DNA from 4 places in the Micromonospora sp. LH3U1 genome. Region 4 is predicted to be linked to each of the others. Evidence: riboswitches for the same ligand, from Rfam matches in the RefSeq annotation. Region 4 holds a riboswitch; each other region holds the start of a gene.
The links. Region 4 has a riboswitch for cyclic di-AMP ahead of PCA76_RS02845 (coiled-coil domain-containing protein). Riboswitches for the same ligand answer to the same signal wherever they lie in the genome.

Region 1: linked by a shared signal. The riboswitch ahead of PCA76_RS00440 (C40 family peptidase) and the one ahead of PCA76_RS02845 (coiled-coil domain-containing protein) in region 4 are both predicted to bind cyclic di-AMP.
Region 2: linked by a shared signal. The riboswitch ahead of PCA76_RS10630 (C39 family peptidase) and the one ahead of PCA76_RS02845 (coiled-coil domain-containing protein) in region 4 are both predicted to bind cyclic di-AMP.
Region 3: linked by a shared signal. The riboswitch ahead of PCA76_RS25085 (coiled-coil domain-containing protein) and the one ahead of PCA76_RS02845 (coiled-coil domain-containing protein) in region 4 are both predicted to bind cyclic di-AMP.

What each region holds. Positions count from the first base shown of each region.
Region 1 is NZ_CP116936.1:92,581-96,956, reverse strand. Features, by position in the region: gene PCA76_RS00450 (pyridoxamine 5'-phosphate oxidase family protein) at 145-702, opposite strand; gene dcd (dCTP deaminase) at 803-1,381, shown strand; gene PCA76_RS00440 (C40 family peptidase) at 1,450-2,490, opposite strand; cyclic di-AMP (ydaO/yuaA leader) riboswitch at 2,503-2,638, opposite strand; gene PCA76_RS00435 (N-acetylmuramoyl-L-alanine amidase) at 2,873-4,376, shown strand, end outside.
Region 2 is NZ_CP116936.1:2,325,821-2,330,196, reverse strand. Features, by position in the region: gene PCA76_RS10635 (hypothetical protein) at 1-784, shown strand, start outside; partial or broken gene PCA76_RS10630 (C39 family peptidase) at 858-1,705, opposite strand; cyclic di-AMP (ydaO/yuaA leader) riboswitch at 1,949-2,089, opposite strand; gene PCA76_RS10625 (hypothetical protein) at 2,374-3,144, opposite strand; gene PCA76_RS10620 (hypothetical protein) at 3,275-3,679, opposite strand; gene PCA76_RS10615 (acyltransferase family protein) at 3,772-4,376, opposite strand, start outside.
Region 3 is NZ_CP116936.1:5,493,547-5,497,922, forward strand. Features, by position in the region: gene PCA76_RS25075 (HelD family protein) at 1-411, shown strand, start outside; gene PCA76_RS25080 (cation diffusion facilitator family transporter) at 518-1,435, shown strand; cyclic di-AMP (ydaO/yuaA leader) riboswitch at 1,548-1,679, shown strand; gene PCA76_RS25085 (coiled-coil domain-containing protein) at 1,685-2,749, shown strand; gene PCA76_RS25090 (hypothetical protein) at 2,796-3,038, opposite strand; gene PCA76_RS25095 (hypothetical protein) at 3,313-3,822, shown strand; gene PCA76_RS25100 (SRPBCC family protein) at 3,913-4,376, opposite strand, start outside.
Region 4 is NZ_CP116936.1:608,036-612,411, reverse strand. Features, by position in the region: gene PCA76_RS02855 (copper-translocating P-type ATPase) at 1-549, opposite strand, end outside; gene PCA76_RS02850 (YibE/F family protein) at 914-2,188, shown strand; cyclic di-AMP (ydaO/yuaA leader) riboswitch at 2,355-2,485, shown strand; gene PCA76_RS02845 (coiled-coil domain-containing protein) at 2,490-3,509, shown strand; gene PCA76_RS02840 (carbonic anhydrase) at 3,567-4,295, opposite strand.

The DNA.
Region 1 (4,376 bases), 520 kb from region 4:
AGCTTGTCCGCGTGCCGCTCCGCCCGGGTGGACACGGGTTGATCCACTCGGGTTCCTGGAAGTCGGGGCATCCGAGCTGCCGGGACCCCGCGATATCACCGAAACCGAGTTGATCATCTAGGCAGCGGCGTCGTTGGGCCGCGGTCAGGCGGCCGTGTACTGGATGTCACGGCTGAGAATGGTCGGGCGCGCCTGCGGTACGGCGAGCGGCGCGGCCGCCGCCGACGGGGCGTGCGGGTCGAGCCAGACCCGCACGGCCGGCCGGCCCGGCGTGAGACCCGGAATGCCTGCGATGGGCTGCTCGCGGCGGGTCAGCATCGCCACGTCGACGGTGAACTCGAACAGCCGCCAGTCGGCCTGCGGCTCCGCACGGGCGCCCTCGGCCAACCGGGCGACCCGCGCCGGATCGGTCACCGGACGGGCGCGTCCCGCCACGTACGCCTCGTCGTCGCTCTCCTCGGGAGGGAACGAGTGCAGCGCGTAACGGCCGTCCCGTTCGAGGTCACGGCGCTTCGGGGAGTCGATGATGAAGCAGAACAGACCCTCGTCGGTGATGACCGGGGAGACCGGATGGACCCGGGGCCCGCCATCGGCGCGGACCGTGGCCAGGTAGCCGAAGCCCGGCCCGTACTGCTGGAGGAGAACGCGGATCCCGTCGGCGAGTCGGGGCTCGTCGGCGGCGAATTCGGACCAGGAAGCCATGCGGGCATTCTATCGAACAAATGTACGAGCGGCGACCTCGACGCGCTGGTCACCGGCCACCGAATCCTACGGCTTTGGGTGCCGCCGCTATGGTGGTCCGATGCTGCTCTCCGACCGCGACCTGGTCTCCGAGATCAAGGCCGGCACGCTGGGCCTGGAGCCGTTCGAGCCCACCCTGGTCCAACCGTCCAGCATCGACGTGCGACTCGACCGGCTGTTCCGGGTGTTCAACAACCACCTCTACACACACATCGACCCGGCCATGCAGCAGGACGACCTGACCTCGGTGGTCGAGGTGCCCGACGGTGAGCCGTTCGTGCTGCACCCGGGGGAGTTCGTGCTCGCCTCGACGCTGGAGGTCATCTCGCTGGGCGACCAGCTCGCCGGCCGGCTCGAAGGGAAGAGCTCACTGGGCCGGCTCGGTCTGCTCACGCACTCCACCGCCGGCTTCATCGACCCGGGCTTCTCCGGTCACGTCACGCTGGAGCTCTCGAACGTGGCGAACCTGCCGATCACCCTCTGGCCCGGCATGAAGATCGGGCAGCTCTGCATCTTCCGGCTCTCCTCGCCGGCCGAGCACCCGTACGGCTCGGTGGTCTACGGATCGCGCTACCAGGGCCAGCGAGGGCCGACGCCGAGCCGCGCCTGGCAGCACTGGCGCACCTGGCCCACCCGCTGAGCGGTACGACAGACAGACGACGAGGGCCCGCCGCGAGGAATCGCGACGGGCCCTTCGGTCACCCTTGATCAGCCTGGGCGGCCGTAGCTGTGGATCGGGCCGTCGTCGACCTTCTTCATCTTGACCGGTTGACCGGCCTGCGAGGCGTGCACCACCCAGCCATTGCCGACGTACATGCCGACGTGGTGGATGTCGCTGTAGTAGAAGACCAGGTCGCCGGGGCGCAGGTCGGCCTTGCTGACGTTCTTGGTGACGCGGCTCTGCGCGGCGGCGTTGTGCGGCAGAGACACACCGGCCTTCGCCCAGGCGGCCAGCATCAGCCCGGAGCAGTCGTACGAGTTCGGGCCCTCGGCACCCCAGACGTAGGGCTTGCCGATCTGCGCGCAGGCGAACTTGACCGCCGTGCCCGCAGCGCCACCGGGATAGCTGCCGGGGCAGGGAGCCGGGCGCAGCGAACCGCCGCCACCGTTGCCGTACACCTTGATGCGCAGCTTCTGCAGCCGGTCGATTTCCTCGTTGATCTGCTTCTTCTTTGCCGCCAACTGGGCCTCGGTGAGGGTCAGCTGGGCCACCATCTCGTCCAGCGGCGCCTTCTGCTTGGCCAGCTCATCGCGGAGGTCGGCCACCTGCCGTACGTCCTGCTGCTGGTTGTGCGCGAACCGGTCGAGCATCTCGAGCTGGCTAACCGCCTCGCTGGGTGACCGGCTGCCCAGCACCGCGTTGACGGTCAAAACGTTCTCGCCCTTGTACGCGCGCACGGCCAGCGCGCTGACCTTGTTCATCGCGGCGTCGACCTGACGCTCCAGCGGGCCGATGCGTGCGGCCAGCGCGTCCGCCTGCTTGCGCTTGGCGGCGAGGTCGGCGCGGGTGGCGTTGTGCCGTTCGATGACTGGTTCGAGCTTGTTCCAGTCGGCGTCGATCTGGCGCTCGATCTCGGCGACGGACGGGTCGGCGTGGGCCGCCGTGGCGCTGCCCGTCAGGACGACGGCGACGCCGGCCAGCGCGGCGACAGCGGTGGTGAAGCGGGACCAGCGTGAGCGCGGCGTGATCGACGTCGGGCCGGCTGCTGCCGGCCGCTCGTACGACGGCCGCGGGGCATGGAGTGCCACCGGGTTCCGTACTCCTTCTTCCTGACCGCCTACCGGGTTAGCTGACGGGTTCGGGCGGGAAGTCGGCGCCCTACCGCAGTGGCTGCGGATTCACCCCGAGGGACCTGGGTCCCCGGTTCGCTCGGAAACGACTCGGCGGTGTCGGTCCGTTACCGCCCGGGCTGGGCGGAACTGATATCGGGCCGACGAATGACCAGAGTAGAGACGCCTGTTACCGATCCGCAACCCGTGCGGCCGTGACACTCCGTACCGATCAGGGAGCGTCACAGGCTGTACGCGAAGATTTCTTTCGTAACGCGTCGAGACATGGAAAGCTATTGACGCAGACTCCCGGGCGGCGCGAAGGTGACCTCACCTTCATCCGTGAAATTTAGGGGGTTCGATGCACCGTCCAACCCTGTCCCTCCGGCGGCGTGCACTGCTCACCGCCGCCGTGGTCGCCGCAGCGACCGCGGTACCGCTACCCGCCGGCGCTGCCGCCGCCGCACCCACCGCCGACCGCCAGCAGCAGTACGCCGCGGCGGCAGCGGAGTACGGCGTGCCGACCGGTGTGCTGCTCGGCGTCTCCTACCTGGAGTCCCGCTGGGACAGCAACGCCGGCACACCGAGCACCAGCGGCGGCTACGGCCCGATGCACCTGACCGACGCCCGCCACGTGGTCGCCCTGCCTGAGCGCGGCCACCACGACACCGCCGCCGAGGACCCGCGTGGCGACGACTCCCGACCCGCCCTGGCGCCCGCGCCTCGGCAGGCCGAAGACCCCGCGCCGCCCACCGCCGCGTTGCAAACCGTGGACGCCGCCGCCGCGCTGACCGGCGCGGCACCCGAGGCGCTGCGCACCGACGCGTACGTCAACATCCGGGGCGGGGCGGCGCTGCTCGCCGCGTACCAGCGGGAGTTGGGCGCTCCGGTTGGCGCCGGCACCGACCCGGCCGCCTGGTATGGCGCGGTGGCCCACTACGCCGGCGCGGACAGCGCCGATGCCGCAGCGGCCTTCGCCGACGAGGTCTTCACCACGATCAGCGCCGGCGAGTCCCGGGTGACCGACGACGGCCAGCGGATCACGCTGCCGGCCCGCGCGGTACAGCCGGAGCGTTCCTGGCTGGACCGGCTGGGCCTGCGCCGTCTGGCCCGCCCGGACGGACTGGAGTGCCCTCGCACCATCTCCTGTGAGTGGATCCCCGCCCCCTACGAGGCGTTCGGCGACGGGGACTACGGCAACCACGACCTCTCCGACCGGCCCGCGCGGCAGAAGATCGAGTACATCGTCATCCACGACACCGAGGCGAGTTGGGCGACCACCCTGAAACTCGTCCAGGACCCGACCTACGTGAGCTGGCACTACTCGCTGCGCTCGGTGGACGGGCACATCGCCCAGCACGTGAAGACCAAGGACGTCGGCTGGCACGCCGGAAACTGGTACGTCAACGCCAAGTCGATCGGGCTGGAACACGAGGGCTTCGCCGCGCAGGGCACCTGGTACACCGAGGCGATGTACCGGACCTCGGCGAAGCTGGTCCGGCACCTCGCGCTGCGGCTGGGCATCCCGCTGGACCGCCAACACATCATCGGCCACGACAACGTGCCCGGCACCGTCGCATCGACCGTACGGGGAATGCACTGGGACCCGGGACCGTACTGGGACTGGACGCACTACTTCGACCTGCTGCACGCGCCGCGACTGGACACCGGCACCCCGGCCACCGGGCTGGTCCGGATCGACCCGGACTACGCCACCAACCAGCCGGCGTTCATCGGATGCGTCACCCCTGCCGTGCCGTGCACGCCGCGCGGATCCTCGTCGGTGGTGCTGCACTCCGCACCGTCCGCGGACGCGCCACTGGTGAACGACATCGCGCTCCGCCCCGACGGCACCCCGAACACCA
Region 2 (4,376 bases), 1.7 Mb from region 4:
CGGCACCAGCGGCGTGGTGGCACCCGACATCCTGATCGTGCAGCAGGTGCGCGGCACCGGCCAGGCCGAGGCGTACGCCGACCAACTGTCGGCGAAGTTCGGCTACCCGGCGGGCACCTACGGGGCGATCGTGGCGTGGAGTGACCCGGAGCCCTGGGGCGGCACGCACAAGTGCAGCTCGCAGTCGCTCGGCGACCTCAAGAAGAAGCAGACCAACGGCATCATCTGGAACAAGCAAACGCTCAGCCTCGCCACTGGCGACATCTCGAAGTACTGGAGCGCGGGCTGGCTCAAGCCGGGCACGGCGTACGCCAACGGTGCCGGATGCACGCTGTACAAGCCGCCGAACAGCGACCCGGACAGCACCGACTACCACAAGTGGAAGCGGACCAGCGCCATCGCGGCCCGGTTCACCATCAAGGCGACCGGCACGAGCGTGTTCGCCGCGACCATGCACCTGCCGCAGGAGAACCGGCAGAACGCCTGCGCCGGCGACGGTGACCGGGGCATCGCCAACACCGGCATCCATCTCGGCGCGGACGCGACCAGCCTGCTCAACGCCTCCACGATCCGCGTCGTGGGGATCGACGCGAACCGTACGGGCATCGCATCCGGCACGCTGAGCGGCTACGGCATGACCGGCTACGGATCGAAGGCCACCAACGGCTCCAGCAAGATCGATTATCTCTTCGTCAAGGGCGGGGTGCAGCCGTCCAGCATCGACCACACGGTCGGTGGGACGAAATCGAACCACCTCGCGCTGTACGGCTTCATCACCTACTGACCGCACAGGCAGAGACGCCGCGGGCGCCGGCCCCTTGTGGGGGACGGCGCCCGCGGCGGTCTGCGCGCCTGGGTCAGGCGGAGTAGCCCCGGCTGGCGATCCAGTTGGCCAGGTCGATCGTGGTGATCCAGTACGACGGGTCGGCCGCGTTCGCCGAGTCGGCGATCCGCACGGTCCGGCCGTTGTCCTTGTAGCCCACGACGGCGATGTAGTGCCCGCCGCCGTAGGAGTGCCAGCCGCCGTTGGTGTCGGTGGCGTCGCCGACGACGTTGGCCACCACGCCGCGGCCGTCGGTGATGGCCTTGACGACGTCGGCCTGGAGCCGGTCCATCTGGGCCGAGCTGGGCGCGCCGGCGAACATCCGGGTCCGGTACGGGGAGCCCTTCACCTCGGCGTTGAGCACCCGGGTGGTGTCCTCGGCCGAGTTGGTGCCCATCTCGGTGGTGCCCAGCTCGGCGCCGAGCTCGTCCTGGGTGCGGTCGATGCCGGTGGCGCTGAGCGCGTTACGGGTGGCTGCCGGGCCGCAGTTGTAGTACGTGTTCTGCGCCTCGTAGTCGTAGTCGAGCACCTTCGTCGCAGGCGGCTTCGGCGGGGCTGGCTTACGGGTCAGGTCCGGGTTGCTGCTGGCCTTGGCGGCGGGTGACGCGGCGGTGGTGGCCGGGGCAGCGCTGGTGGCGGCGGCGGTCGGCGCGGCGCTGGCGGAGGGGACGCGTCGCGCGCCTCACCGCGGGAGGCAGCGGTGTCGCTGCGCATCTCGGCGACGGTGGTCGCGGTGCGCTGGCTGGCCGGGGCGTCGTCGGTGGCGGTGACAAGGGCGCCGGTGGTGGTGGCGATCGCGAGGGCCGCGGCGGAGGCGACGGCGATCTGGTACGGGCGCTCGGTGGCAATGCGGCGGAGCTGACGCTGCAGGGTGTGCTTCACGGGGTCCTCCACGGATCGGGGGGAGAGCGGCACACCGGGGCCGGACCGGTATATCCGGGCAGGCGCCAGCGCGCGGACCGTGGTCCGCGGATGGTGAACCGCTCAGGGGAACGCCCGGTGCTGCCGGGCGGGATAGGCGATGACCCGGGGGTCAGCTCACCGTCACTGGACGAATGAGCGGGGGCACCGCTGCGCCGTGGAGGCGAGGGAACAACCGAGGGGTGGAGAGCTGCACGAGGATGGAACTCCTTCCGACACCGCCTACCGGGTTAGCTGACGGATTCGGGCGGGAAGATCGCCCTACCGCGGGCCATGGCTCGCGGATTCACCCCGGACTTACTGATGGGTCCCCGGTTCGTTTTCACGATTGAGCGGGTCGGCGCGGCGTCGCCTCTTGCGATCGGTTACCGCACCGGACGGGACGACACTACTGGCCTGTTCGCACCCTGCCAAGCCAGGTTCACCTGCGTAAACCTGATCTGGCACGACAATTTCTGCGCGTATTGCCGATGATGTGACTCGATGGGACAAGCGGTTACGGCGACGCCTGCGGGCGACAACCGGACAGGCCGCCGATAATGCGGTCACAATTCCGGGAAAAATCGCGCCGATCGCGCCGGACGCCCGATTTCGCATTGGCGTGACCGGGCTCACATCACGGATCGGGCTCAACCCACGCGGGCCGGCCGCCAGCGTGCCACGAGCGCAGGACGGACCGTCCCGTTCGCCGCCCGGCGAGCGGGGACCGGGTTCGGCCGCAGCCGGGCCGCTGCCGCGTACGCCTCGTCGGCGAGGGTGCGCGCCGCCTCGGCGGCCAGTTCCGCGTCCCGCCACACGGCCCGCTCCCGGGTGGCGGCGGCCTCGTAGTCGGCCCGCCTCGCGTCCCGGATCGCCCGGCTGAGCACCACCTCCTGCTCGACCGGGTGCCGCCGGGGATCCCAGCCGCGCCGGTGCCCGAACACGTCGCCCAACTGCGCCATGCTCAGGTCGCCCCGCCAGTGCGCCGCAGTCGCCGCGCGGAGCAGGTAGCGCTCCCGGAGGGCGTACTCGGCAGGGGTGCGGGGGGTATGCGGGGCGGGCAGCGCCCCGGCACCCGCGAACCGACGGGCGGCGGTGTCCGCCTCGTCGTACCCGGTCCAGGCCCGCTCCATCTCCTCCTGAGCGGTCAGCCAGGCCGCGCGTCGCCGCCGCGCGGTCGTCGCCGCGCCGGCCGCAGCGACGGCCACCTCCTCGGCGTACCGGCGCAGGTCGACGGCCTCGGCTTCGGCCACCTCCCGAGCGGTGGGCGCGGCCGGGAGCGGGTCGTCCGTGGGCCGGTCCCGCTCGGGGCGAGCGACCAGCACGGCGAGTACGCCCAGTGTCAGCAGGAACAGGGCCGACCAGATGGCGGCGGCCTGCGGAACCTCGGTCACGAACTGGTAGAAGACAACGGTCTCCATGGTCGGCACCTCGGGGAGAGAGCAATGCGGTGGAGCCCGACCGGCAACCTGGCCACGGCGGGCCACGGATCGGCGGGGGCAGAGCTGGTGGGTCGACAGGGCGCGGCGGCGGGACGCTCGTCCCGGTGGCTCAGCGCCCGGGTGGGGCCCGGGGCGCCCGACTGCTCGGACCGCCGACGAGGGGCAGCGGGTCGGGCCCGGGGGCGCACACCGGAAGCACGCCGGTCGCGACGGTGACCTGGCCGCCGGGCAGCGAGTCGACCGACCAGGCCGGGGGCTTCTCGGCGGCCCGCTCAGGGACCGCCCGGGCCGATTGCGCGGGCCCCTGTGCCACGGTGGGCCGGCACGACGCCGCCAGCGATCCGGCAGCGAACGGGATCGGCACGGCGCTCGGCACGGCGCTGAGCGTCGGTGCGACGGCCGTGGCCGGGCCCGCGCCAAGCGCCAGGGCCGCAGCGACGGCGAGGCTGGTCAGCACCCGTGTCGCCCAGCGCGCCACCCACCACAGCGGACAGGTGAGCGCGACCGGAAGCACGTCCCCACGCTACCGTCGCGCCGACCCGGACGCACCGACCACGGGCGTGTCGGCTCACGCCGCGCCGACCCCGCTGACCAGGGTGGATGGTGTCAGCGCGAGTCCACGTACGTTGCTCGGCTGTCGGCTGGGTCGGCCCCGCCGGCCCCGGTTCGAGGCCCGACGCCAGCGGCGTTGGGGGCATCGCTGTCGGGGGCTTCGCTGCCTGCCGTGCGCGGTCGGGGGACGGACACGGGTCCGGGGACGGACACCGGTCGGGCCGGACGGCGCGGCGCGAGTCGGCGCATCATCGGGGTCTCGACGAAGCGATGCAGCAACCCGGCGAGGACCAGGTTCACCACCAGGAAGCCGAGCACCACGGCCGGGCCACGCCAGCCCTCGAAGCCGGTCCCCCAGTCACCGCTCCAGCGCAACACGCTCGTCATCACCAGCACGTGAACCAGGTAGAAGGCGAAGGAGACCTCACCGAGCCAGACCAGCGGCCGGGACCGCCACGGCGAGCGCCGACCCCGCACGTCCGCGTCCGCGGCGGCGGTGATCACCAGCAGGTACGCGACCGCGAGCAGCGTGGTCCACAGTTCGGCGCGGATGAACTCCGTGGCTGCCACCCAGGTGGCCAGGAAGATCCCGCTGGCCACGGTCAGCCCCGGGCCGCGCCAGAGGCCACGGCGCATCAACTCGGCCGCCACCGCGCCCA
Region 3 (4,376 bases), 2.2 Mb from region 4:
GAGATCTTCGCGGTGGCGGCGGCGGAGATCCGCCGGATCTACCCTGACCTGCCGCTGCCGAGCGCCGTCCGCTCCACCGGGGTCGATCCGGTCGAGCTGGTGGTGCCCGCGACGGGGTTGGAGACCGCGACCGTGGAGGCGGCCGCCGGCCTGCTGACCGAGGTGGAGGGCACCGTCGGGGTGATCACGCCGGTCCCCCGCCGCGACGAGGTCGCCGGTTGGCTCGACGCGCTCGGCGCATCGAGGCTGCAGGTGGTGACCAGCCTGGAGGCCAAGGGCATGGAGTACGACGGGGTGGTGCTGGTCGCCCCGAGCGAGATCCGGGCGGATCCGGGCGCCGGGGTGCGCACCCTGTACGTGGCGCTCTCCCGGGCCACTCAGCGACTCACCACCATCGACCCGATCGGCTGATCCGCGCCAGATGGCCTGGTCGGGAGCGGTCGACCCCACACTTGCATACATAGCGATGTGAGCATACATTTGACCGTGTCCCGACTGGCGGCGGAAGGTGGACCTCGTGGGCGCAGGTCATGACCACCACCATGCGTCGGTCGCCAATGCCGCACACCAGCACCGGGGCCGACTCTGGGCGGCTTTCGGGCTGCTCGCCGCCCTGATGGTGGTCGAGGCGGTCGCCGCGCTGCACACCGGCTCACTCGCCCTGCTCTCCGACGCCGGGCACATGTTCACCGACGTGCTCGGCATCGGGATGGCGCTCGCCGCGATCACCGCGACACGGCGGGCCACCACCGACCCGCAGCGCACCTTCGGGCTCTACCGACTCGAGGTGCTCGCCGCGCTGGCCAACGCCGTCCTGCTCTCCGGCGTCGCGGTCTACGTGGTGATCGAGGCGATCCGCCGCTTCGGCGACCCGCACGAGGTCATCGCCGGCCCGATGCTCGTGGTGGCCGTGCTCGGTCTGCTCGCGAACGTCGTCGCCTTCGCCCTGCTCCGCGCCGGAGCCCGGGAGAGCATCAACCTCCAAGGCGCCTACCTGGAGGTGCTCGGCGACCTGCTCGGCTCGCTCGGCGTCATCGGCGCGGCGCTTCTCATCACCATCACCGACTGGTGGTGGGCCGACCCACTTGTCGCGGTCGCCATCGGCGCGTTCATCCTGCCGCGTACCTGGCGGCTGGCACGTGCCGCCGTCCGCATCCTGGTGCAGGCCGCACCGGAGCATCTTCAGGTGACCGCCGTACACGACCGGTTGGCCGCGGTCCCCGGTGTCGTCGAGGTGCACGACCTGCACGTGTGGACGCTCACCTCGGGCATGGACGTGGCCTCCGCACACCTGACCATGGCACCCGGCGCGGAGGTCGGCGCGGTGCTCACCGCGGCGCGTACGGCCTTGCACGACGACTTCCGGATCGAGCACGCGACGTTGCAGATCGAGCCCGGCGCGGCCTCCGGCGCCTGCGGCTCGATCGAGTGGTAGCAGTAATTCATCGTGACGACGCACGCACCGTCCGTCACATTGGCTGCAGCGGCCCCACCGGCAACGGTAGGCTCGGTCCCGGCCTCCACCAGGCGGCGCCTCCCGGCGCCGGTGGCGGTCGCCGCCTAATCACCCGAGAGGGCGAACCGGGGAACCATGTTCCTGGGGTGCATCCGCGTCAGCGGTAGGGATCTTCCGTCCCGAACCCGTCAGCTAACCCGGTCGGCGGCTAACGGAAGGACATGCGCAGTGGCACCAGCACGACCACCCGCCGCCCGCCTGGCGGCCCTGATCGTCGCGATGTTCGCCCTCGGCGTCGCGCTCCCGGCCGGCACCGCCTCGGCCGCTCCCCCGACCGGCCTGCGGGCCGCCGCACCCGACTCGGACGAAGAGGGCGGCACCCCGGCGCTGCGAGCCCAACTCGATGCGGCCAGCAAGGGCTATCTGGACGCGAAGCGCGCCCTGGACACCTCCGTGCAGCGGCAGCAGCAGCTCGCCACCCAACTGAAGACCATCGAGGTCGAGCTCGCCCAGCGCAACGGCAAGGTGGGCGAGATCGCCGACGTGGCGTACCGCACCGGCCGTCTCGGCGCGATGTCGGCGCTGCTCAACAGCAACACCCCGGAGGGCTTCATGGACCGGGCCGCCGCCCTGGACGCGGTGGCCGCCAACGAGGACCGGGTGCTGCGTGATCTGCTCGCCACGAAGGACCAGTCCAACCGCACCCGGGTCGCCCTGGACGGCGAGATCAACGAACAGCGCAAGCAGGTCACGGTGATGGCCAAGCGCAAGGAGCAGGCCGAGCGGGCACTGACCGTGGCCACCACACCCAAGCCGCAGACCACCACCGACACCGGCTCCAACCGGGGCACCTCCGCCGCCAACGCGACGGCGGCCCCGCGCAACTCCGACGGCTCCTGGCCGTCGGAGTCGTGCAGCATCAACGACCCCACGCCGGCCAGCGGCTGCGTCACCCCGCGCACCCTGCACGCGCTCAACCAGGCCAAGGCCGCCGGGTTCACCCGGTACGTCTCCTGCCACCGCCCCAGCGGCTCCGGCGAACACCCGAAGGGCCGGGCCTGCGACTTCGCGGCGCAGAAGAGCGGCTTCGGCGGGAACGCCACCGGCGGCGACAAGACGTACGGCAACAACCTGGCCGCGTACTTCATCCGCAACGCCGACCGGCTCGCCGTGCTGTACGTGATCTGGTACCGGCAGATCTGGCTGCCCAGCAGCGGGTGGAAGTCGTACAGCGGGGCGGGCGGCACCCCGTCCACCGACCACACCAACCACGTGCACCTGTCGGTCTACTGACCCCACCCGCGTGCTGCCGGTGAGTCAGCAGGATGACTCACCGGCATCACGTTGTGGAGACCCACAGCAGGAACACGATCGTCACGACAACCCCGGCGACCGCGACCAGACCGGCCACCACAGCCGCCCGAGGAGAGTTGCGCCCACGCAGCTCGAAGGCCGTAGTGATGGTGAAGAGCAACGCGAATATCTCGAACGCGGCGAGCCAGAGAAGTCCGAGGAAGCTCAGCAGGCCCTCGACCATGTCGCGGCCACGAAAGATCAGCAAGCCGCCGTATGCCGCGCTCACCCAACACAACGTCGCCAGGCCCGCCAACACGTACGCAGCTCGATAGGAGACGGGGGCGGGACGGCCATCCCCCGGTCTCACAAGGGGTATCCCTTCGGGATCGTCGGGCGGGGTCAATGGGTGAGGCGTCGGCGAGGGGGTCATACGCGGACGCTAGCCGGGTCGCTGTGCCCCGGGAATCGGTCGACAGGGCTCGCGGCTACGTCGCCGGGCGTACCCCTGATGTCGCTGGCGGTCGGACGACCCGGCAGCAATCGGCGGGCAGCATCGCGGTATGCCTCGGATCCCACCCACGGCCCGCAAGGGGCTGCTCACCCTGCACCTGGTCACCTCGCTCGGCTGGCTCGGCGCCGACCTGGTGCTGCTCACCCTCGGCATCGCCGTGCAGCGTGGCGCCGACCCGGCGGTGGTCTACCCGGTCGCGGCACTGGTCGGCACCAGGCTGTTCGCGCCGCTGAGTGTGCTGGTCTGGCTGATCGGTGTCGCCAGCGCGCTGCTCACCCCGTGGGGCCTGGTGCGCTACCGCTGGGTGCTGGTCAAGCTGGTGCTCACCACGGTGATGGTCGGGCTGGTGCTGTTCCTGCTCACCCCGAATCTGCGGCACGCCGGTGTGTTGGGGGCCGCGCTGCCCGCGCGGGATCGCGCCGACCTGGTGATCGCACCGGCGGTGTCGACCAGCCTGATGATCATCGCGACGGTGCTGTCCACCTACAAGCCGTGGGGCCGGCGTCCCGCCGCGCGAGCCGCCCTCGCGAGCCGTGATCGCGCTGCAACCAGGATGTAGTGGCCTCCTGGCGCCCACAGGCCACTACATCCACGATCGAGCACGATCATGACGCGGGGTGCGGGGTGCGGGGTGCGGGGTGCGGGACGGTCAGGCCGGGGGCGGGGGGTCGCCGGAGCGGTCGAGGGCCGCGCCGAGCCGGGTGGCCAGGGCGAGGTGAGCGACGCGGGCCTGACGGAACGCGTACCGGAACAGTGGGGTCGGCGCGGTCAGGGTGATCTCGACGTCGATGCGGACCAGTCCGTCCGGCTCGGGGCGCAGTCGGGTGTGGTTGCGCACCGTGGTGGACGGCCACTGGCGGGCCACCGTGACGATCTCGTCGTCCTCGCTGACCAGAACGTCCGCGTGGTAGGTGGTGCGGAAGCGCACTGGGCCGGCCGCCAACCGGTCGTTGATCGTGTAGCTGGCCCGGGCGCCGGGTCGAGGCGGAAGTCGGCGGACCCGGACGATCAGTGGGTGCAGCTCACCCTGCCGGGTCAGGTCGCTGAGCATCGCCGCCGCCTCGGCCGTCGAGCACCGGGCCTGGACGGTGTAGCTGAAGGTATCGCTGCTGA
Region 4 (4,376 bases):
CCCCGGACGGACCAGCACCACGTCTCCGACCCGCAGACCGGTCACCGGCACCGCCTCGACCCGTCCGTCCGCCGCCACCCGCTCGGCCTCGTCCGGTAGCAGCGCGGCCAGCGCCGCGAGCGCTCCCCGCGCCTGCCCGATGGCCTTCATCTCCTGCCAGTGCCCGAGCAGCATGATGGTGACCAGCGCGGCCAACTCCCACCAGAAATCCAGGTCGAAGGCGCCGACGCTGGTGGCCAGTGACGCGGTGTAGGCGACGGTGATCGCCATCGCGACGAGCAGCATCATGCCGGGCGCCCGGTCCCGCACCTCCCGGACCGCGCCGACCAGGAACGGCCAACCGCCCCACCAGAACACCACCGAGCCGAGCACCGGGCCCACCCAGGAACGGCCGGGGACCTCCCCGCTCAGGCCCAGCTGATCCGACACGAGGTGGCTGGTCAGGACCACCGGCACGGTGAGCACCAGGCAGACCCAGAAGCGGCGACGAAACATCGCGGGATCGTGCCCGGCGTGCTTGTCGTGCCCGGCGTGCTCGTCGTGTTGCATGGGCGCGGCGGGGGCAGCGTGCTGCTGGGGGTCGGGCGGTGACGGAGCGGGCATGTCTCCAACATGCCGCGCCGGGGGCCGCCCCGTGGGCGGTTCAGCCGCCGACACTCCGCCGCGCCCTGCAGCCCCGGATCGGGCTGGTTAGCATTCCCCACGATGACCCCCCGTCCGCCGTCGCACAGTCGACCACCGGTGCCTCCATTTTGTGGCCCGGTCCCCGGCCAGCCGGGCCCGGCACTGACCGTCCGTGATCAAGTGCTCGTCAGCCAGCGATCCGGCGCGCCTCTCGGTCCGTTTGCGCGGTGACGGTGAACCGACCGGCCCGCTGACACGTACCCCGCACCGGATCGTTGGGAGTCTCGCCTTGGGTTCCGACCACACCCGCCCCGCTCCGTCCGCCCCGCCCCGGGTGCGACGGATCCTCGTCGTGACCGTGGTGCCCCTGTTCGTCGCTACCGTGCTCGCCGCAGTGCTGCTCTGGCCGCGCGGTGGTCCACCGCAGACCGACGGTGGGGCGGACGTACCGCGCTATCCCGGCACGGTGACCCGGGTGGTCACCGAGCCGTGCCCGCCGGTGCCGTCGACTCCTGAGGGCGCGCCGAGGGGCGGCGCCGGGCCGTGCGGCACGGTCGACGTCCGGGTCGACGACGGGCCGACCGCCGGCCAGAAGGTGCAGACACCGGTGCCCGACGGGCCCGGTGCCCCCAGGGTCGACGTCGGCGACGAGGTCATCCTGGTCGAGCTGACCGATCCGACCGATCCCGCCCTCAGCAACTGGAACATCGCCGAACACCAGCGCGGCACCCCGATGGTGTGGCTGGCGGTGGTCTTCGCCGCGGCGATCGTCGCGTTCGGTCGGTGGCGGGGCCTGGCCGCGCTCGCCGGGCTGGCCGCCAGCTTCGCCATCCTGCTCACCTTCGTGCTGCCGGGCATCGGCGCCGGCAGATCGCCCCTGCTGATGGCGGTGGTCGGCGCGGCCCTCATCATGTTCGTCGTGCTCTATCTGACGCACGGGGTCACCGCGCAGACCTCGGTCGCGGTCCTCGGCACCCTCGGCAGCCTGGTGCTGACCGGCGTGCTCGCCACCATCGCCACGGCCGCAACCCACCTCACCGGCTTCGGCAGCGAGGATGCCACCACCCTGTCGATGTTCCAGGGAGACGTGGACCTGCACGGCCTGCTGCTCGCGGGAATCATCATCGGCTCGCTCGGGGTGCTCGACGACGTGACGGTCACCCAGGCGGCCACCGTCACCGAACTGGCGAACGCGAACCCCGGGCTGACCCGGTTGCAGTTGTACCGTGCGGCCACCCGGGTCGGCCGCGCGCACATCGCCTCCACTGTCAACACCATCGTGCTGGCGTACGCGGGCGCGTCGCTACCGCTGCTGCTCCTGCTCACCGCCGACTCGCGGCCGATCGGGCAGATCCTCACCAGCGAGTTCCTCGCGCAGGAAATCGTCCGCAGCGCCGTCGCCACACTCGGTCTGATCGCGGCCGTGCCGCTGACCACCGGGCTGGCCGCGGTGGTGACCGCCGCAGGGCGCGCAGACGAGCCGGATCAACCGCGGACCCCGCCCCCATTCACCGCCACCGACCGGTGGCCGGAGTCGAACAGGAGCACGGAAACGGCATGGTGACACTCCTCAGCGTGACCAGATCAGGTAGCCGCCCTGAGAACCACGTCACTGGTCACTCAACGCTATGGCGAAATGACACTTTTGGTCGGCATCCAGGCGTAGCTCACCCGGTCGACTCTCGGGTAACCTCGCTGCCGGTTACCGATGAAGGCGCGACGCGGCGCCTGCGGTGCCACCGCCCAATCGCCAAGCGGCGAGCCGGGGACCCAGGTACCTGGGGTGAATCCGCGTCAGCGGTAGGGGCCACTTCCGCCCCGAACCCGTCAGCTAACCCGGTCGGCGGTCGACGGAAGGGAACATTGTGACGGCACCCCTACGCCGCTGGTTGACACCCGTGGTGGCCGTGATCGCCGCACTGACTGTGCTCGCCGGCCCCCTCCCGGCCAACGCCGCCCCGACGACCCCCACACCGTCCGGGCACGAGGAGGACAACGAGCCCAAGCTGCTCAACGACGTCATCGAAAAGGCCAACCGCGACTACTCCGCCGCGAAGTCCCAGTTGGACAAATCCAAGAAGCGGCAGCAGGAGTTGGCCCTGGAGGTCGACCGGGCCAAGGCCGACCTGGACGCGCTGGCCCCACAGGTCGGGCAGATCGCCGCCCAGTCGTATCGGACCGGCCGGATCGGGGCGATCGCGATGCTGCTGGAGAGCGACGCTCCCGACTCGTTCGTCGAGCGCGCCGCAGCGCTCGACGAGATGAACATGGTCAACGAGAAGAAGCTCGCTGAGGTCAACACGGTGAAGGCCCGCGCCGAGCAAGCCAAGCTGGCCCTCGACGCGGAGGTCCGCGAGCAGCAGAAGCAGACCGCCGTGATGGCGAAGCGGAAGAGCGAGGCGGACAAGGCGCTTTCCCTGGTCGGCGGGAAGGGCTTTACCGGCGGCCTGGTGGACGCCACCTCGATGGTCGCGAAGATCGGCCCGGGTCGCAGCGCCGACGGTGACTGGAAGCCCCAGTCGTGCAGCGAGAACGACCCGACCACGTCCGGCTGCATCACCGCCCGCACGCTGCACGCGTACAAGGAGGTCAAGCGGGCCGGCTTCAACCGGTTCGTCGGCTGCTACCGCTCCGGCGGGCCGTGGGAGCACCCGAAGGGCCGCGCCTGCGACTGGTCGCTGCAGAAGAGCGGCTTCGCCCCGTGGCACAACGAGGACACCCGGACGTACGGCAACAACGTCGCCGCGTTCCTCATCCGTAACGCCGATCGCCTCGGCATCTACTACGTGATCTGGAACCGGCAGATCTGGTTCCCGGCGACCGGCTGGAGTTCGTACAGCGGGCCGTCGAACCACACCGACCACGTCCACATGTCGCTGCTCTGACCCGCACAATTCCCCGTCGAGGGCCGTTCCGCGTCGCGCGGGGCGGCCCTCGACGCGTCAGGCGGCGGAAGGCGTGGCCGGATCGGGGGATCCGGTCGGCACGTCGAGCGTCCCGAAACCAGCCGGCACGGCGGCCACCGGGCGCACCGCTCCGGCGGCGAGTCGGTACGACACGCCCACCACCGCGCACCGCCCCTGCGCCACCTCCTCGGCCAGCACGGGCGACTGCCCCAACAGCGTCTCGACGGTCTGTGCGATGTGGATGTCGACGATGCCGTCGATGTCCTCCACGCCCTCGGCCTCGGCCCGGCGCAGGCTGGGCAGCACGGCGTCGACCACCGCCTGTAGGTGCCCGCGAGGCGGGGTGCCGGTCGCTGCGGCATCCCGGGCCGCCTGCACCGCGCCACACGAGTCGTGGCCGAGCACCACCACCAGCGGGGTGCCGAGCACGGTCACCGCGTACTCCACGCTGCCGAGCACCTCCGGGCCGGCGGTGTGCCCGGCCGTGCGGACCACGAACAGATCGCCCAGCCCGCGGTCGAAGATGATCTCGGCAGCCAGGCGGGAGTCGGAGCAGCCGACGATCACCGCGAACGGGTGCTGCCCGTCGGCCACGGCGGCCCGGTGCCCGGCGTCCTGGTTGGGGTGGCGTGGGGCACCGCTCACGAAGCGTCGGTTGCCGGCGGCCAGCTCGGCGTACGCCCGGGCCGGTTCGCCGAGCGCGTACGCCCGGTCGGTGGTCCGCTGCGGACCCGGCTGCCCGCCGGGCGTTCCGGTCTGGCTCATCCCCGCACCTCGTCTCGACGCATTTGACCTGGTCAACGGGCTCTTCGCCCGGCCGGCGGCGGGCGCTGGCCCGATCATCAC